DNA from 4 places in the Mesorhizobium sp. 1B3 genome. Region 4 is predicted to be linked to each of the others. Evidence: predicted binding sites of a transcription regulator. Region 4 holds the regulator's gene; each other region holds the start of a gene.

Region 1 (4,991 bases), on a different contig from region 4:
CCCATGACATCGTCGGAAAGGCCCATCGCCTTGGCCACCTCGCGCAAGGCCGAGCGTCCGCGATAGGTGACAACCGAAGCGGCGAGCGCGGTGCGCTTGTTGCTGTATTTTTCGTAGATGTAGGCGATCACCTCGTCGCGGCGCTCATGCTCGAAATCGACATCGATGTCCGGCGGCTCGCCGCGCTTTTCGGAAATGAAGCGTTCGAACAGGCAGTCGATGATGTCGGGCCCGACCTCGGTGATGCCGATGCAGAAACAGATGACCGAATTGGCGGCCGAGCCGCGACCCTGACAGAGAATACCCTCGGAGCGCGCAAATTTCACGATGTCGTGGACGGTCAGGAAATAGCGCGCGTAGTTGAGCCGTTCGATGACGCCGAGCTCGTGCCGGATAAGGCTCTCCACCTTCTCGGGCACGCCGCCGGGATAGCGGACGTGAGCCCCCTCCCAGGCGAGCCGCTCCAGTTCGGCCTGCGGTTCGAGGCCGGATTCGGTGGGCTCGTCGGGATAGTTGTATTCAAGCTGCTTGAGATCGAAGGCCAAGGTCGCCGCAAAACGCTGCGTCTCGGCGAGCGCCTGGGGATAAAGCCGGAAGAGCCGGGCCATCTCCGAAGGTGTCTTCAGGTAGCGCTCGGCATTGGCCCTGAGTTCGAATCCCGCTTCGGCGACCGGGACGCCGAGACGGATCGCGGTGAGCACGTCCTGCAGGGGGCGGCGTTCCGGTGCGTGGTAAAGCACGTCATTGACCGCCATCAACGGCAGGCCGAGGCTTGCCGAAAGGGCGGCGGCCTGCTCCAGCCGGAAACGGTCGTTCCCGGAATAGTCGGGCGAGACGGCGAGCCACAAGGCGTCGCCGAAACGGTTCTTGAGAGCATTGAGGAAGGCTGCGTCCTCCTCCCCATGAACGGCAAGATCGGGCAGGACGGCAAGCGACATGCGGTCGCCCCATTCGAAGAGGTCGTCGCGACGCAGGTCCGGATTGCCTTTCTCGCCGCGCATATTGGCCTCGGTCAGCATGCGGCAGAGATGGCCCCATCCCGCGCGGTCCCGCGGATAGGCGAGAATGTCGGGTGCGCCATCCGAAAACACCAGCCTGCAGCCGGGATGATAAGGGATCTTGTCCACCTTCGCCTGCTGCCAGGCGCGCACCACACCCGCCACCGTATTGCGATCGGCGAGGCCGACGGCCGAGAAGCCGAGCAGGCGAGCCGAGACCACCAGCTCTTCGGGCTTCGATGCGCCGCGCAGGAAGGAGAAATTCGACTGAACGGCGAATTCGGCATAGGGAATGGCCGCCGCCGCGTTCATGCGAAGATCCCGTGCATGTACCAGCGCGGCAAGGCCTGCTTTTCGCCGTAGAAGCCTTGCCGATAGAGCCAGTAGCGGCGGCCGTCCACATCCTCGACGCGGAAATAGTCGCGCGTGGCGGCATCCGCGCCTTCACGCCACCATTCCGGCGCGATGCGCTCCGGCCCCTCGGCGCGAGCGACATGGTGGAGGGCGCGGCGCCAGCGGAAACGCGCGGGCGGTCCTTCGGGAATCTCGGCCATGACCTCGACCGGCTCCGGATAGGAAAAGAGCCGGATGGGCCGTTCGAGTGGAGCGTATGGTCCCCTTGCCGCCTTTCCCCACGGCGCGGCATCGGAGAAGGGGACGACGACCCCGGCCCTTTCCGGGTTGTGGCTCTCGACAAGGACGGGTTGCAGCACCGCTTCGTGACCGAGCCGGGCGCGCACCCGGTCGGCGAAGACGGCCAGCCCTTCCCCCTCTTCATCTTCAGTGCCGCCGAGATCGGCCTGAGCGATCTCCAGATTTGCCGATTGCAGCACGGAAAGCCGGATGAGATCGAAACCGTAACCGGCATCGATCGACGCTTCGGCCGCGGCCAGCCGCTCATGGAAGAGGCGCCGCACGAGACGCGGCTCGCGTATCGGACGCGATGTGCCGACGGCGATGCGGCGGACATCACCGTCGACCCGGAACAGGGCGAGTTCGAGAGCGCGCGCGCCCTCGCCGCGCCGTTCGAGATCGGTCTTGAGCGTCGTGGCGAGGATGAAGGCCAGTTCCTCGATATATTCGACGAGCGTGATCGGCTCGGGCAGATGCCGTTCGGCCGAGAGAGCCGCGACGGGCAGGCGCGGCGAGATCGCCTCGTCGATCCGGCCGAGCGCCTGGTCGAGCCGAATCAGGAGTTGCTTGCCGAAGCGCCGCGCCAGCGGCGCGCGGGGTGCCGTCATGATGACCCCCGCCGTCCTGAGACCGACGCTTTCCAGGCCACTGCGGGTCTCCAGGGGAAGCCGCAGCGCAGCGAGCGGCAAGGGTGCCAGCTTGTCCGCCTCGTTCCCCGGCGCAATCGGAGGGAGCGAAAAACGCGCTGCCGCCCAGGCCGCGCCCGGCGTCGAGGCAAGCCCCGCCCGCACGGCGAAGCCCTGGTGGAACAGGCGCGCCAGAAGATCGTCGAGCATCGCCTTTTCGCCGCCGAAGAGGTGGGCGCAGCCGGTGATGTCGAGGAACAGCCCGTCGGGACCGTCAAGCGCCACCAGCGGCGTGTAGCGGTCGCACCAGTCGGCCAGGCTTTCGAGCAGCCGCCGGTCCGCTGCCGGATCGGCCTCTTCCACCTCGATTGCGGGATGCATGGCGCGAGCATCGGCCAGCCCCATGCCGCGCTTCAGGCGTAGCGCCTCAGCCTGTTCGTCGAGGGCGGCGATGCGCTGGGTGTTGTTCTCGCGATGGCTGAAGACGAGCGGCGGCCTGGATTTCCGAGGGCCTGAACGCCAGGACCGTCCCAGACGCTGACGCAGGACGCGCTCGGCGCTGAGATGCGGGAACCATAGAGCCAGGATCCTCTGGCCGTCTTTCCTGAAAGGCGAGCTCATGGGGATTCCATTCCAGTACGAATTGACCGGCAAGGGCGGACCGGCTCTTGTCCAAGGTGACGGCATAGGCCGCTTGGCCGATCGAGCCGGGTAGGGGGCCGGCCACCGTGCTGCGCGGCGTGGCGGGCGCGGCCGAAACGAGGAGGCGAAAGGGGGCGGCTGTCGGTTCCGCCCCGGCGGATTGGCGCAACAGGAAGACCGGACGGCCGGCGATTTGCGCGCGCCGGTGCAGGCGCCGCGTCGCGGTCAGGTCGAGGATCCGCGGATTGCCGCGCACTTCCAGGAAAACGGCCGAGAGTTCGCTCAGCCGCGCGGCCTCTTCCGCGATCCACAACGCGTCGGCAAGCTTGCGTATGTCGCAGACGAGAAGATCGCCGGGCGAGAGGCCGCAAAAGGCGAGAAGACCCGGCGCATAGGGAAAACCCGCCTCCGAGAAAGCTTCGCCGGCGCCGATCCACAGCACGGGCCGCTCGGCATGCCGCCGCCTGGCGAGACCGGCCATGCCCAGTGCGAAACCTGCCGCGGCGCCGGCATCGCGGGGGTCGGGGCCGTGGATTTCGGTGAGCGCGGCATCGGGCAGGCCGCCGCCGAGAGCGGCGTCCAGGTGCTCGGCTCCCGTCCTGAGCGTGCTGGAAAGTTTCGATTTCACGGCAAGTCCGGACTCGCGCAGGATCACGCCGGCAACCATGGGCGCCGCGGCCGGGGTTTCGAGGCGCTCGGGTAAGACGCCCTCGATCTTCGCGATGGTCCGGCGCAGGGACAAAATGGTTTCCCGCGCCACGGCGGAAGTCGCCATGTCGGTCTGCTCTACGATGTGTTCTCGTTATGTTCTTATGGATTCCAGAGGCTGCCTCAGGAGTCAAGCACGCTTAAGGGGAATTTATTCCTGGCGCTCCTCGCGAGATTTCCCTGGCCGCAGCATGCCGACGCGAGAAATGCCGGCAGAGCACCCTTACGGCGCTCTATCTTTTTATTTAGCCACATTTGTGCGACGCCAGATGTCCCACTTGGCTGCAAAATGCTCTAGAGGCTCGAAAGCCACGGACGAAAGGGCTATATGCCGCCAAAAGGACAAAGAATGGCCCGTATCTATCAAACCCGTGCCTGGCACGACCAGCTATCTCCGTCGATCGAGGAAATCGAGCTTCTGGCCCTGGAGGCCTATGCGCATCTGCCGGAGGAGTTCCGCAAGCTTACCGGCGAGATCGTCATCCAGATCGCCGAATTTCCGACCGACGAGATCATGGACGACCTGTCGCTGGAGACGCCCTTCGACCTGCTCGGCCTGTTCGAGGGACGCGGCATCGCCGAGCGCTGGAACCCACAGACGGGCGAGGGCCCGAATCGCGTCACGCTCTACCGGCGGGCCATCCTCGACTATTGGGCCGAGAACGAGGAAACGCTGGGCACCATCGTGACCCATGTTCTCATCCACGAGATCGGCCACCATTTCGGCCTTTCCGACGACGACATGGAACGGATCGAGGAAGAAGCCGAGGAGGCTACGGCGTCGCCGACGTGAGAAAATGCGGGCTAGCGCTTCATCCGGCGCCTCGTCGCCTCGTCCACCAGGGCGCGGAGCTGCTTGATCAAAGGGTGCTTGTCGGTCTGCTTCAGCCCATAGGCGAGATTGAACCCGTAATCGAAATCGGGAGCGTTGCGGCCGATGACGTGCTGGAGCATGGTCTCCAGTTTGTCGAAGCCCTTGGCGAGGATCGCTTCGGGCGAGGCGCCAGCGTTATACTCGTCCCACAGGGCCAGGATCTCCTGCCGCAAATCTTCCGGCAAGGGCGCGCCTAACCGGACGAGATCCGATCGCTCCCGCTCATGCCGGCCGTCGTCTCCCTGCTGATGGATCGCGGGGACGTCGCCCGAGATGGCTTCGCCGAGATCGTGCACGATGCAGAGCTTGAGGAGCTTGAGGCGATCGCAGTCGCCGAGCTCACGGTCGAACATCATCACCATCAGCGACAGCCGCCAGCTATGCTCGGCCGTGCTTTCGGCGCGGCCTTCCGACGTGGTGCCGCTCCGCAGCGTATTTTTCAGGCGTTCCGCCGCCTGGAGGAAGTCGATGATGCCGAGGAAGCGGGAGGGGTCGGATTCGTTTCGTTGC
Region 2 (4,991 bases), on a different contig from region 4:
GCCTTCTTCGCCAAACGAAAGGGCTAGCCGGGTGAGCGGGGCTAGACTAGACAGACAGCGGGCGGAGAGGTGCGAGTTCCGCAACCTTCCAACCATTTTTCGTATCGCGCCGGCATCGTGGGTATAGCAGTCTCGTCCTCTTCATGACGACCGACTACGGAGGAATGCGATGGAAGAAGCGTTGAGATCGACACGATTCATCGACGCCGACAGCCGAACCGTGGAAGATTTTGCCGCCGCTCACGCAGGCTCCGGCGACGCACGCTCGAAAGCGGTGAACCTCTACTATGCGTTGCGCGATTCGATCCCGTATGACATGCGCACCTTCGGATTGGATGAACACCAGTTCATAGCCTCGAATGTCCTGACCGTCCGATCGGCCTTCTGCGTGCCGAAGGCCATCGCCTTGGCAGCTGCGGCCCGCGCGGCCGGTATTCCCGCGAAACTCGGCTTCGCGAATGTCCGGAACCATCTCACGTCGCCGCGCCTCGCCGCTCTGATGGACGACGACATTTTTCGATGGCACGCCTACACGTCGCTGTTCCTGGATGGTACGTGGGTCAAGGCGACCCCCGCCTTCGATATCAAGCTGTGCGAGCGACACGGTGTGCTGCCGCTCGAATTCGACGGGCGCACGGACTCCATCTTCCATCCGTATGACAGGGATGGTCGCCAGCACATGGAATATGTCGATTTCATCGGCGAGTTTGCCGACATGCCCTTTGACGACTTCGCATCCGAGATGCGGGCTGCCTATCCTCGCCTGCTGAAGGTGCTCGACGAGGACCGGGCACGAGCAGCCCGATCGAAGAACTGAACAATTCCGATCGAAAATTGGCAGGGAAAATGACAGAAGCAGTCTACATTCTTTCCGGAGTCCGCACCGCCATCGGCACCTTCGGCGGCACCTTGTCGAACGAGATGCCTGCGTCGTTGGGCGCCGCCGTTGCATCCGAGGCGGTGAAGCGCGCCGGCGTGGAGGCGGGGGAAATCGGGCATGTGGTTTACGGAAACGTGATCCCGACCGGTCCGAAGGACGCCTATCTCGCGAGGGTCGCGGCAATCGACGCCGGCATTCCAAAGGAAGTTCCGGCGATGACGCTCAACCGGCTCTGCGGCAGCGGTGCGCAGGCTATCGTGTCGGCTGCCCAGAACATCATGCTTGGCGACACGGACATGGCGCTCGCAGGCGGGGCGGAGGTGATGAGCCGCGCGCCGCATTATGTTCAATCCGCCCGCTTCGGCCAGAAAATGGGCGACGTGGCGATGGTGGACGGCCTTACGGGCGTGCTGACCGATCCTTTCGGAAACGGCATCATGGGGGTCACCGCCGAAAATGTCGCCGAGAAATACCAGATCTCTCGACAGGACCAGGACACCTTCGCTCTGGAGAGCCAGCGCCGGGCAGCGGCTGCTATCGAGGCTGGGCATTTCAAATCGCAAATCATGCCTCTCGAGGTCGCCGCCGGCCGAAAGACGGTGACGTTCGATACGGACGAACATCCGAAACCCACCACCACTCTCGAGACGCTGGCCTCGCTCAGACCGGTCTTCAAGAAGGACGGCATGGTGACCGCCGGCAACGCATCCGGCGTCAATGACGGCGCCGCCGCTGTCGTTCTTGCCTCGGAAAGCTATGTGAACCGGAGCGGCGCAAAGCCGCTCGCGCGGATCGTGGCCTATGCGCATTCCGGGGTCGAACCCGCCATCATGGGCATCGGACCCATCCCGGCCGTCCGTGCCCTGGTAGACCGGGCAGGCATCAAGCTCGCCGACTTCGACGTGATCGAATCCAATGAAGCCTTCGCGTCACAGGCTCTGGCGGTGAACCGCGAGCTCGGGCTCGACCCGGATAAGGTCAATCCGGACGGCGGCGCGATCGCGCTTGGCCATCCCGTCGGCGCAACGGGCGCGATATTGACGGTTAAGGCGATCTACCATCTGCAGCGCACGGGAGGTCGCTACGGCCTCGTCACCATGTGCATCGGCGGCGGACAAGGCATCGCTCTTGCAATAGAGCGGGTCTGATACCACTGGCCGATAAGATTGACCGTTCGGTCAAGCCCCTCATCCGCCTGCCGGCACCTTCTCCCCGTGAAGAAACGGGGAGAAGGACGATGTCGTCGTTGCTCTCGCCAAATCACCAACGTTGGTGGCTGGCCAAGCCCAAGCGGCCGTCGTCTCTCTCCCCGCGAATTTGCGGGGAGAGATGTCCGGCAGGACAGTGAGGGGCACCTCGCGACCGGTCAAAGACTAACGCCCGTGGTATGAGACAGTGGCTGTCGCAGCAGGAGCAGCGCTTCCGCCATGTAAATGGCGGCTCAATCGAAGCGCCTGGCGGTAGAGGCTAGCCTACCATCCGGCTCGGCGCCCTGTCGCGGGCGAGCTTCTTGAACTTCTTCACCACCATGTCACGTTTCAGCTTGGAGATGTGGTCGATGAAGAGCACCCCGTCGAGATGGTCGATCTCGTGCTGGAGGCAGGTCGCCATAAGGCCTTCGGCCGCAATCTCCTGGGCTTTCCCGTCACGATCGAGATACTTCACCCGCACCGAAGCGGGGCGTTCGACCTCGGCATAGTAGTCAGGGATCGACAGGCAGCCTTCCTCATAGACCGAACGGTCATCGGAGCGCTCGACGATCTCCGGATTGATGAAGATGTGCGGAGCCGGCGGTTCGCCCTCTTTGGCGAGGTCGATGACCAGGAGCCGGATCGGTTCGCCAACCTGGATCGCCGCCAGACCTATTCCAGGCGCGTCATACATCGTGTCCAGCATGTCGTCGGCGAATTTGTGCAAGCGGTTGTCGAAATGCTCGACCGGCTTTGAAACCTGACGCAGCAACGGATCCGGGAGGATGATGAGAGGCTTGATGGTCATGCGCCTCACCTAGGATGTCCCAGCTTGGGCGTCAACCGGCCGGCTCCGCATCCGTTCACGTTTTGATCTCTACTACGACATCCGAATCGGTTATGGTGCGACGATGAGCACGCTCATGGCCATCCTGTCGGAGCCCGTTGCCCGCCTCGGGGCGACGACGATCACACTCGGCCAAGTGATGGGCGGCACCGCACTTCTGATTTTCCTGCTGCTCTTCACGCTTTTCACCGCTCTCCTGCGATCGGCCAAGGCACGCGCGGTCGCTGCGGCCGAAGCCGCGGAGCACGCCCGGGACACCGAGGCGCGCATGGTCGACATTCTCCAGGCTCAGGCCGAGATGCAGGGGCGCATGGGAGCTATCGCCGAAGTCTTCGGCGCGCGCCAGGCGGAACTCACCCAGGCCATCGGCCAGCGACTCGATGCCATGACCGGCCGGATCGGCCAGACGATGGCGGATCAAACGAAATCGACCCACGAGAGCCTGGCGAAGCTCCAGGAACGGCTGGCCGTGATCGACACCGCGCAGAACAACATCCAGTCTCTGGCCGGGCAGGTCGTTCAGCTTCAGTCGATCCTTTCGAACAAGCAGACACGTGGCGCGTTCGGGCAGTCGCGTATGGAGGCCATCATCGGCGACGGCCTGCCTTTCGGCGCCTACGAGTTCCAGGCGACGCTCTCCAACGGCAGCCGCCCGGACTGCCTGGTCAGGATGCCCAACGATGCGCCCTCCCTCGCCATAGACGCCAAGTTTCCGCTCGAGGCCTGGAACGCGATCCGCGCCGCCGATGGCCTCGAAGCGCGCAAGCACGCCGCGCAGGCGTTCCGGCGGGACATCGAAGTCCATATACGCGATATCGCAGACAAATATCTGATTCCGGGGGAAACCCAGGATACGGCCTTCATGTTCGTGCCCTCCGAGTCCGTTTTCGCGGAGGTGCACGAGAATTTCGAAGCAATCGTTCAACGCGCGCTTCGTGCCCGCGTGGTCATGGTCTCGCCTTCCCTGCTGATGCTTTCCATCCAGGTCATCCAGGCCCTGCTCAGGGATGCCCGCATGCGCGAACAGGCCCATCGGATACAAACAGAGGTGGTCAAGATGATGGAGGATGTCGCCCGCCTGGATGAGAGGGTGCGCAAGCTGCAGGCACATTTCGGCCAGGCCTCAAAGGACATCGAGGACATCCTGGTCTCTTCGACAAAGGTCACGCGGCGCGGACAGAAGATCGAGGCACTGGAATTCGCCGGCACGGATCCTGTCGAGGAGAGCAAGGAAAGCGACGGCAAGGCGCAGCGGGCTGCGGAATCCCGTACCGGGCAGCTCCGTCTGCGGGTGGTCGACGGCGACGATGGATAGGCTTGCAATGGTCAGAGAGCGCCGCCCGACGCTTCGCCGATCGCCTTGCGCCGTTCCTGCCAGCGTGCCGCCGTCTGCGGCTTGACGAAAAGCGCATTCACTTGGGGGACTTCCCGGGCGAGCCGGGCTTCTATCCTTTCCACGCAGGCTTCGATCTCGGGCGCCGTTAGATGATCGGCAAACTCGATGCTGAGATTGGCCACGATCTGCTCGGGTCCGATGTGGGTGGTGAGCAGTCCGTTCACCGCCTCGACAGCGGGATCGGCTCTAGCCGCCGCCAGTATGGCCTCCTGAACGTCCGGCAAGGCTGGTTCACCCATCAACAAGCCCTTGCTCTCCCGCGCGAGGAAGATCGCCGTCAAGCCAAGGATAAGGCTGATGCCAATGGATGCTGCCCCGTCAAGCTCGTGAATACCCGTGAGTTCTGCCGCTAATATGCCTGCAAACGCAAAGGCAAGCCCCAGCAAAGCGGCGCTGTCCTCGAACAGCACGGTGTAGACGCTTGGATCCTTGCTGCGCCGGACGGCTTCCAGATAGCCGAGCCTGCCTTTTCCACGCGCGAATTCCTTCCGTGCGACCCACCAGGAAGCGCCTTCGAATAGGAAGCAAAGGCCGAGCACGACATAGTTGACCATGGGATTCTCGACCGCCACGGGATCGAGCATATGCATGATCCCCTCATAGAACGCGACGCCCGCACCCAGCGCGAAGACCAGGAGCGCGACGATGAAGCTCCAGAAATAGAGCTCCCGACCATAG
Region 3 (4,991 bases), on a different contig from region 4:
AGCCCGATGCGAACGCGACGATTGTGCCGCCCCTTGTTTTCGACCTTCAGGATCCTGATCGGCCGGCACTGTCCGGTCGAAGCAAGATGCGTGCCGCCGCATGCCTGCCGGTCGAGGCCGGCAATTTCGACGACGCGGATCTTTCCGTCGGAGGTGGGCGGCGGTGTGACGGACTTGGATCGGATGAGGCCGTGCTGCCCATGGGCGCTCTCCAGCGGGACGTAGTCGTCAGTGACCGCGAGGTCCTGGCGGATAGCGTCGTTGATCGGCGCTTCGAGCGCTTTCAGCCGCTCATTGTCGGCTCCGGGCACGTCGAAATCCATGCGCGCCGTGCCGTCGGCATTCATCTGCACGCCGGTGACGAGAGCGCCGTCGAAGTGCTGAAACACGAAGGCGTTGAGAATGTGGGTACCGGTATGGAGCTCGCGCATCATTTGCCGGAATTCCGCATCGACCGCAGCCTGGACGGTTCCCGACAGCTCGTCTTGGCTGGCGAGCAGGATCCACTGCCTGCCGCCCTCGGTCTCGAAACCGATGACGTCGGCCTCGCCTCCCGACCAACGCAGCACGCCTCGGTCGGCCAGTTGGCCTCCTCCGCCGGGATAGAACGGAGATTGGGCAAGAAGCAAGCGGCCCGGCCGTGCCTCGACGATCCCGGTTTCGAGGGCAAGGGTCTCGGGGTTCTGATGATAGAATGCACGCGACATGATCTTCCCCATTGGTTTGGAGGAAGATTGGCCGATGCAGGTCTCACCGTATTGGTGAAAATTGAAGGCAAACAGCTGATGCGCGGGACGCTACTTGCGCTCTGCCACGGCCCTGGTGAATTGAAGCGGTGTGATGCCGTAGCAACGCTTGAAATGCCGTGTCAGCGCGCTCTGGTCATAGAAGCCGGAATCGGTCGCCGCGTCGGCGATCGGACGACCGATTGCCAGGAGTTGCCGCGCCCGGCGTAGCCGCGTTTGCGTCAGGTAGTTGTGCGGCGTCATCCCCAGGACGCGGTTGTAGAGGCCGATGAGCTGGAACTGCGTGAGCCCGACCTGCGCCGCGACGGCCTCGAGCCGCAGCGGATCGGCGTAGCGGTCTTCCAGGATCGCGTTTGCCTTGGCGACGAGCATGCGATCGCGCGGCGGCGGCTCGATTCTGCCGCCGCCGCTACCGTGGCGGCGGAACAGGCGGCCGAAGGTGGAGACCAGCAGCTCGCGCTGGCGAAACAGGTCCGCACCTTCTTCCAATGCCCGATGCAGCAACAAAAAGCCGCCGATCAGATCGCTGTCCGTGTGGAGATTGCGGATGAAATAGGGAAGAGCATCCACCCCGAGCGCCTCGGCCACGGCACGAAGCGACTCCTGTTCGAGGTAGAGGGAACGGTATCGCCAATAATTGCTGCGGCCCATCCAACCGGAATGTGGCTCTGCCGGATTGAAGACGAACAGGGCCGAAGCGTGGGCTTGTTCTATCGAGCCGCGGCTCTTGATCGCCGCGCCGCCGGTCTCCGTAACGGCGATGACGAAGCCGTCATGGCTGTGGGGCGCATACTCCTGGGTCGTGAAGTCAGCGCACATGAGGCCAAGCCCGCTCGTGTTGGGATCCAGCCAGAAGCGTGCGATGTTCTTCGGATCGGTGCGAGCCATTTGCGGCCCTCCTGAGACTGAAGCATGTCTTCCGAAAATGGGCATCGGTTTCGGCGAAAAGACATGCGAAAATCAAAACCTAAAGCGTAAGGAGCGAATCTGAAAGATCGCGACACGCTTTGGCCGCGCCGAACGGCGCCGCATCTGCGTAGCGCCGATAAAGATTGATGTCGCGCTACTTGCGCAAACAATGCGATGGGCTCGGCCGATAATCGCGGAAATCCCCGGTCTTCTCTGCGCCATTGTGCTTGTGGGCTAAAGCCCCTTTTCCGCGAGTTCGCGGAATGCATCGGGGACGGACTTGGCGTCCTCCAGGGCGACCGACGCATAACCGACGGCTTCCCATCCGAAGCGGTCGCGAATCCTGTCCATGGCACGATCGGCCACCCAACGGGCCAAGCCTTTCCCCGTGCCCGGTCGGCGTGCTTCGTCGGCCAGGCCGAGGGGAAGCTCGAGTTGAAGCTGAGCCCGCTCATCGAGATGCGAGACGGAGATCGCCAGGAGCGAAATGGACTTCTCCCGGGGATGCTCCGCGAGCACGCCGCGCACCAGATCCTCGGCGATCTCCGCAATCATCGCAGTCGCCGAGATCGGTGCGTCGAGCGTGACGGAGCGCGTCACCGAGTGGAGATCGGCGAAGCGGACCCGCACCGTCACCGTGCGGCCCGGACGGGATTTGGCGCGCAGTCGGCTCGCCACCCGGTCGGCGAGGTGTCGGAGCGCGGGACGGAAGACGGCCTCTTCGGCGGCTTTCCTGCCGAGCGCCGACTGTGCCCCGGCGGACTGCGCCCGGCGATGCGTCCTGATCTCGCGCGGGTCGCGGTTCCAGGCGAGCGACTTGAGCTTTTCTCCGGCGGCTGGGCCGAGCAGCCTCTCGAGCGACCATCCCGGTGTGTCCGCGAGTTGCCCGATCGTGGTGACGCCGATCTCGGCAAGGCGTGCCCGGGTGGCCGGGCCCACGCCCCACATCAGTCCGACAGGCAGGCCGTGAAGGAAATCCAGCTCGATCTTCGGCTCGACGACAACCAGCCCGTCGGGCTTGGCGACCTGCGAGGCGATCTTGGCGAGATGCTTGGTCCGGGCGACGCCGATCGAGATGGGAAGCCCAAGTTCGTTGCGCACGCGTTGGCGGACGATGCCGGCGATTTCGCCGGGTGAACCGAAAAGATGGGTACAGCCGGCGACATCGGCGAACGCCTCGTCGATGGAGATCCGTTCGACCAGCGGCGTGAAATAGTGAAGCACCGCGATAGCGGCGTCGCCGAGCCGTTGATACTCCTTGAAATGGCCTCCGACGAAGATGAGACCGGGACAGAGTTCGCGCGCTCGCCGGCCCGGCATGCCGCCATGCACGCCGAAGGCCTTGGCCTCGTAGGAAGCTGCGAGCACCACGCCGCCACCGACCGCAATGGGCTTGCCACGTAACGAAGGTTCGAGCAACTGCTCGACGGAAGCATAAAAAGCATCGAGATCCGCATGCAGAATTGTGGCTGCCGGTTCCATTCGACTTTCGCCTCGACGCTCGAATTCGGCGAGTTCTCGCAGTGATCAGTGATAGAACATAAAGAGAACATTGTCGGGCTGCTTGTCAAGCTGCACTGATCCGTTCTGCCGCCGCGAGCGGCGGCAGAAGGAGCTTTTCGGCATCGTTCGAAGCGGTGGCGACCCGCGCCAGGCGCCCGTCACAGAGTCGGCAGCAGCGCCAGCATGGCCAGCGCCGACCCCACCAGAACCGTGGAGACCAGCGCCATCGGCAGGAGGCCGAAGGTTATGAAAGGAGCGACCCCCGCCGTGCCGGCTGCGGCGACAACCAGGATGGCCACCACGACGATCGCCGCCCCCCTTGCATCGTCGCCGCTGGCGGCCACGACCGCACCGTGGAAGCCGGCGGGACCGCGCAGCCCGAGCCCGATGTTGAACGGGATGAACAGCAGCGTGACGGCGAGTGGCCCCGCCGCGCCGGAGAGCGCCAGGATCAGGATGGTGACGGCGCTCGCCGCCGCTACCCAGGTCCCGGTCCAGATCGCTGCCTCGCGGCCGTACTTGGCTACGAGGCGGCCCGACAGGTTCGCGGCGACGACGAACGCCGCAATGCCGACGATCTGCATGAGGATGAAGTCCGCGAGCGTAGCGCCGAGCGAAACGACAAAGACGGTTGGCGCGGCGAATACGATCACCAGCAAAGCGCCGAGGACCAGCGCATGGGAGCAGGCGTAACGCATGAAAGTGCCGTCCCGCAGCAGTCGCAGATATCCGCCGGGGCGTGTCGGCCTCGCGGGCTCGGGCAGGGCCTTTCCCAGCAGGGCGACGCTGATCGCCGCGGCCATGGCCGCCGCCGCGATGACGACGAAGGAAGATGGCCACCCTCCCATATGCAGGAGCCATGCGCCGACGACCGGTGCGAAGGCGGGCGCGAGCATTTCCACGCTGTTGAGCAGCCCAAGCGCCGAAACCGCGTGCTGGTCGCCGTAAAGCGCGCGGATCATCCCGGGGGCGAAGACCGCGGCTGCGGAGCCGGCCAAGCCTTGGAGAAAGCGCAGGACGATGAGGAACTCCACCGATGTGCTGGCCGCGGCTATCGCCGAGATGCCGGAATAGGCGAGGAGCGATACGATCAGCAGCCCGCGCTGGCCCAGGCGAGCGCCGAGCGCACCGAAGGCGAGGAGGCCGGCGGCCGCGCCGACGACGAATGCTGCGAGCACATATTGCGCGCTGGCATGGGTCGTGCCGAGCGCTTCGGGCAGGAAGGGAATCGCGGGAAGAACGAGGTCCGTGCCGGCGATGCCGAGCAGCGTGCCGGCGACGATCAGGATGAATGCGACGCGACGGCGGGCGTCGTGGTCGTGCGAAGTCATGATTTGGATTCTCGAAACAAGCAGCCTGTCCGCCCCGTCTGGATAGACCATCGGGAGGGAAGGCACAGAGCTGACGACTATGTGGAACGAAGCGACCGGCGCCATGCGCCGTCGCCAGGGGGCCTCACACCAGCAATGCGGCTTCGGCCCCGCCTCGGCGGGGCCACTCAGGCGACAAGCGGCAATCCGTGTTTCATAGGCGCCGTCATAGCATGGCCGGCGGCTTTTGCCACGCCCTCGTCGAGTGGCTGGAACTCGGTCCACGCGAAGTCAAGTCAGTCCTCACGCTCTCAGGCTATTCTTGTGGATGCGCCCATCCTTCATGATGAGCTTCAGGTTCTTCTCGGGATCCGCGACAAGCGAAACGTCCTCCAACGGATTGCCGTCGATCACCAGCAGATCGGCAAGGGCGCCGGGCTCGACGACGCCGAGCGCTCCCGGATAGGGGTTACGCGGGCCGGAGAGCGCGAGGAGCGCTGCATTCCGGCTCGTCGCGAGCCGC
Region 4 (4,991 bases):
ATCGGCCGGCTCGTCCACCAGACCGGCATCGGCTTCATGTTCGCGCCGGCGCATCATCCGGCAATGAAACATGTCGGACCGTCCCGTGTCGAATTGGGCACGCGCACGATCTTCAACCTGCTCGGTCCGCTTTCCAACCCGGCCGGCGTGAAGCGGCAAATGGTCGGTGTCTACTCGCCGGAATGGATCGTGCCGCTGGCCGAGACGCTGAAGGCGCTCGGGGCGGAACAAGTCTGGGTCGTTCATGGCGATGGCTTCGACGAGATCACGACCACCGGCGAGACGCAGGTGGCCGAACTTCGCGACGGCGATGTCCGCAGCTTCACCATCACTCCGGAAACAGTTGGCCTGAAGCGCTATGACCGGGAGGAGCTGCGTGGTGGAGACGCGGCGTCCAACGCGTCAGCGCTGCGCGCCGTCTTGTCGGGCAAGGCGGGCGCCTACCGCGATACCGTCTTGATGAATGCGGGGGCAGGCCTGGTCGTTGCAGGAAAGGCGCCATCGCTTGCCGACGGCGTGGCGATGGCCGCGCGTTCGATCGATGAAGGCAACGCCCTGGCTGTCCTGACGACGCTCGTCGCAACCTCGAACGCGTAGTGCCATGGCCGACATTCTCAAGAAAATCGAAGTCTACAAACGCCAAGAGATCGCCGCCGCGAAAGAGCGTCTCCCGCTTGCCGAGATAAAGGCGCAGGCGCGCGACGCCGACACGCCACGTGGTTTTCTCGCTGCTTTGTCCGCAAGACGCGAAGCCGGGCATTTCGGCCTCATCGCCGAAATCAAGAAGGCGAGCCCGTCCAAGGGGCTTATCCGCGCCGATTTCGATCCGCCGGCTCTGGCAAGAGCCTATGCGGAAGGGGGAGCCGCCTGTCTTTCCGTACTCACCGACACGCCATCTTTTCAGGGAGCACCCGAGTTCCTGTCCCAAGCGCGTAAAGCAGCCCCCCTGCCCGCGCTGCGCAAGGATTTCATGTTCGAGCCCTATCAGGTCTACGAGGCCCGAGCCTGGAGCGCGGACGCCATCCTCGTCATCATGGCGAGTCTTTCCGACGACGAGGCGAGAGCGCTGGAGGAGACCGCTTTCGAACTCGGCATGGACGTGCTGATCGAAGTCCATGACGAGGCCGAGATGGAGCGGGCCCTGCGGCTCTCCTCACGGCTCCTCGGCATCAATAATCGGAATCTCCGAACTTTCGAAACGAGCCTAGAAACGTCGGAACGGCTCGCCGGCATGGTGCCCTCCGATCGCTTGCTCGTCGGCGAGAGCGGGATCTTCACCCATGCGGATTGCCAACGCCTCGCCCGCCACGGCATCGGTGCCTTCCTCGTCGGCGAGAGCCTGATGCGCCAAGCCGACGTCGCTGCGGCTACTCGCGCTCTGCTTCATGGCGCCGGCTGAGATGAACGGGAAGAGCGGCCTGACCCATATTGATGCTTCCGGCGAGGCGCATATGGTCGACGTTGGAGCCAAGGCGGAGACCGCGCGCACGGCAATCGCGGAAGGCACCGTGACCATGCGCGCCGAAACATTGCGCATGATCCTCGACGGCGATGCCAAAAAGGGCGACGTCATGGGGACCGCGCGCATAGCCGGCATCATGGCCGCCAAGAAGACGCACGAGCTCATTCCGCTCTGCCATCCGCTGCTGCTCACCAAGGTTTCGGTCGACATCGAACCCGACGAGGCCTTGCCTGGCCTACGCGTCAAGGCCCTTGCGCGCGTGACCGGCAAGACCGGCGTCGAGATGGAGGCCCTGACCGCCGTGTCGGTTGCCTGTCTCACGATCTACGATATGGCCAAGGCCGTCGACCGCGGCATGGTGATCAGGGATGTCCGGCTGATCGCCAAGTCGGGCGGCAAATCCGGCGACTACAATATCGAGGAACAGAGGTCATGAGCTTGCTGCCCGTGGCGGAGGCGCTGGCGCGGGTGGTCGAAGGCGCAAAGCCGGGTCCAGCGGAAACGCTCCCCCTCCACGAGGCGGCTGGCCGCGTGCTCGCCGCGCCACTGCGGGCATTGCGTACCCAGCCCCCATTCGACGCTTCGGCAATGGACGGCTATGCGGTGCGCGCGGCCGACGTGGCGGCCGCTCCCGCACGACTGCGAGTGATCGGCGAGGCGCCCGCCGGCAAACTGTTTCCTGGTAAGGTGAATGCCGGCCAGGCAGTGCGCATTTTTACCGGCGCGCCGGTGCCGGAAGGCGCCGACGCGATCCTGATCCAGGAGAACGCTCGAAAGTTGCACGGCGGTTTCATCGAGGCCACCGAGCCGGTCACTTCCGGCCGGCACATCCGCCGTCGTGGCCTGGATTTCGTCGAAGGCGACGAACTGCTCCAAGCCGGCCGCGTCCTTGATCCGGCCGCGCTCTCGCTGGCTGCCTCGGCCAATCACACTGCCCTCGGCGTCGTTAGACGGCCGCGCATTGCCATCATTGCGACCGGCGACGAGTTGCTGCCGCCCGGAAGCGAGGCCGGCCCCACCCAGATCATCTCCTCGAACGCCTATGGCGTGGCGGCGGTCGCAAAGTCGATCGGGGCGGAAGCCGTCGACCTGGGGATCGCACCTGATCGCCGCGACGCCATCGCGTCACGGGTCAGGCGAGCTCTCGATGCCTCGGTCGACGTGATCGTCACCCTGGGTGGTGCCTCCGTCGGCGATCACGACCTCGTCCACGACGTGTTGGCCGGTGAGGGAATGGCGCTGGATTTCTGGAAGATCGCCATGAGACCCGGCAAACCATTGATGTTCGGCCGGCTGGGATCCACACGGGTGCTGGGCCTCCCCGGCAATCCAGTTGCCAGCCTGGTCTGCTCGCATCTCTTTCTCAAGCCACTTCTCGCGCAGCTTGGCGGCCTTTCCCATGAACCGGACGTGCGAGATGCGCTTCTCGGGGCGGCGATGGAGGCAAACGACCAGCGGCAGGATTATGTGCGCGCCACCATCGAGGACGCCGGCGGGCGGCTGATCGCCACGCCCTTCCATGTCCAGGATTCGTCGATGTTGCGCACGCTGGCGAACTCGAACGCGCTTATCGTCCGCGAACCCAATGCGCCTGCGGCGGAGGCAGGCGCGCGCTGCCGCGTTCTCTTCTTGCGCTGATCTTGCGGTGACCGGGCGGCCGGACGCGGACAAGCCCCTGGCACTTACACCAAAATTTAAACGATTGCAGAACACAACTGGAACAGATAGTGTTCGTTCTGGTTTTGTTTTGGCGCGATTCCACGGGGAACGGAATGCTGACACGCAAGCAACACGAGCTGCTCCTGTTCATCCACGAGAGGCTGAAGGAAGCGGGCATCCCGCCATCTTTCGACGAGATGAAGGAGGCGTTGGATCTCGCGTCCAAATCCGGCATCCATCGGCTGATTACGGCGCTCGAGGAGCGTGGCTTTATCCGCCGCCTGCCGAATCGGGCTCGGGCGCTCGAGGTTCTTCGATTGCCCGATTCGATAGCTCCCGGCCTCGCGCCGGCGCGCAAGTTTTCGCCAAGCGTGATCGAAGGCAGCTTGGGAAAGAAGCCCGCCCCGGCACCGACGCGCCCTCAGATGACCGGCAGCAACGACGACACGGTTGCGGCGGTCTCGATCCCCGTGATGGGCCGCATCGCGGCAGGCGTGCCGATCGATGCGATCCAGCACAAGACACATTCCATCTCTGTGCCTCCGGAAATGATTTCAGGCGGGGAACACTATGCCCTGGAGGTCAAGGGCGATTCCATGATCGAGGCAGGCATTTTCGACGGCGACACGGTCATCATTCGCAACACGAACACAGCCAATCCTGGCGAGATCGTCGTTGCCCTCGTGGACGACGAGGAGGCCACCCTCAAGCGTTTCCGTCGCAAGGGTGCTTCGATCGCGCTGGAAGCGGCGAATCCCGCCTATGAAACACGAATCTTTGGCCCGGACAGGGTCAAGGTACAGGGGCGCCTGATCGGCCTGATCCGGAGATACTAGCTTTCCGGCCTTGCGAGATCGGGCCCTTCGTCTGTCCTGCGACTTCAGCTTCGCGTTTCTTCGGCTTGAATGGCGCGATCCCGCGTGCTTCCCGCGAGAATTGGCGATGGTGATGCCAGGGCCGATAGGGCCGGGTCAGGGAGAGGCGAACATCCTGTGGGACCTCGTCCTGCAGGCGGTCAATGGTGGCAGCACCGTGCCGCGCCAAATGCCGTTTGGTCAGGACTGTCTTAACCGAGCAAGGATTTTCGGCGGTCGCGTCATCGATGACGATCAGAACCGCTTCCCGACAGAACGGAGCAGCAAGCGAGGCATGGGCCGCATGTATCACGAGCTTGCCGGATCGATGGCGCAGCACGCAAAGCCCGGCGTCACAATAAAAACCGTCGTTCTCCGTGAGATCGCTTAGCGGGATGACCGGCACCCGGTTTTCCGTAGCCGACGATTGCCCTTGGCTAGGCTCGGTCCCTTCCGGCTTGGCATCGGCTGCCTTGCTCTGCCGCGGCTTAGCCAGCGCTTCGGACAACGTTGCCCGTTTCCAATCCTCGACGGTGAAACCATTTGGGCGCGGCCTGTTCACTGCCAACCGCCCGTCGGCCAACGTCACTGCGATCAGTCGAGCATCCTCTGAGATGAGGACCTCGGGTGTCGTCCTGAACATTGCCGTGCCGAGACCCACCACGACCAGGGGGAGCGCCAGCACGCGCAGCCATGTGGTGGCCAGGGTCGCGATCAGGAGTGCCGCCGTCATCGTCAAGACCGAGATGGCCGGTATGGTTCCCACCGCATCCAGCGGCGAATGCCGGGAGAACCAATCCGCGGCCACGATCATCATGGAGAGCCCCCACCCCATGACGTCGAGAAAAGGGCCGCCGACACCGAGCGGCATCGCGGCCATTGCGGCGACGGCGAAAGGCATGACGAGAACGGAAACGACGGGCATGACGGCGAGGTTCGCCGCCAGGCTGAGCGGCGATACACGTTGGAAATGATAGACCCCGTAGATCGTCGTCGCCAGGCCGGCGATGATCGAG

What was found. Region 4 encodes LexA, which represses DNA repair genes until DNA is damaged. Its sites were predicted from a motif close to TGTTCNNNNTGTGTTCNG; they were not measured.
Region 1: a site for LexA is predicted at 3,694-3,711, ahead of ACCO56_RS32105 (ImuA family protein). Genes of this name have one in related genera too.
Region 2: a site for LexA is predicted at 2,931-2,948, ahead of ACCO56_RS17335 (DNA recombination protein RmuC). Genes of this name have one in related genera too.
Region 3: a site for LexA is predicted at 3,190-3,207, ahead of dinB (DNA polymerase IV). Genes of this name have one in related genera too.

What each region holds. Positions count from the first base shown of each region.
Region 1 is NZ_JBJHDO010000022.1:39,043-44,033, forward strand. Features, by position in the region: gene ACCO56_RS32095 (error-prone DNA polymerase) at 1-1,310, opposite strand, end outside; gene ACCO56_RS32100 (DNA polymerase Y family protein) at 1,307-2,803, opposite strand; gene ACCO56_RS32105 (ImuA family protein) at 2,685-3,674, opposite strand; gene ACCO56_RS32110 (metallopeptidase family protein) at 3,957-4,400, shown strand; gene ACCO56_RS32115 (HD domain-containing protein) at 4,412-4,991, opposite strand, start outside.
Region 2 is NZ_JBJHDO010000006.1:12,611-17,601, forward strand. Features, by position in the region: gene ACCO56_RS17315 (enoyl-CoA hydratase-related protein) at 1-27, shown strand, start outside; gene ACCO56_RS17320 (transglutaminase domain-containing protein) at 182-817, shown strand; gene ACCO56_RS17325 (acetyl-CoA C-acyltransferase family protein) at 847-2,028, shown strand; gene def (peptide deformylase) at 2,348-2,878, opposite strand; gene ACCO56_RS17335 (DNA recombination protein RmuC) at 2,982-4,232, shown strand; gene ACCO56_RS17340 (cation diffusion facilitator family transporter) at 4,244-4,991, opposite strand, start outside.
Region 3 is NZ_JBJHDO010000009.1:35,238-40,228, forward strand. Features, by position in the region: gene ACCO56_RS22405 (alanyl-tRNA editing protein) at 1-707, opposite strand, end outside; gene ACCO56_RS22410 (AraC family transcriptional regulator) at 798-1,634, opposite strand; gene dinB (DNA polymerase IV) at 1,890-3,137, opposite strand; gene ACCO56_RS22420 (MFS transporter) at 3,317-4,489, opposite strand; gene ACCO56_RS22425 (amidohydrolase family protein) at 4,772-4,991, opposite strand, start outside.
Region 4 is NZ_JBJHDO010000004.1:198,936-203,926, reverse strand. Features, by position in the region: gene trpD (anthranilate phosphoribosyltransferase) at 1-597, shown strand, start outside; gene trpC (indole-3-glycerol phosphate synthase TrpC) at 602-1,399, shown strand; gene moaC (cyclic pyranopterin monophosphate synthase MoaC) at 1,401-1,898, shown strand; gene ACCO56_RS12985 (molybdopterin molybdotransferase MoeA) at 1,895-3,100, shown strand; gene lexA (transcriptional repressor LexA) at 3,235-3,957, shown strand; gene ACCO56_RS12975 (ComEC/Rec2 family competence protein) at 3,914-4,991, opposite strand, start outside.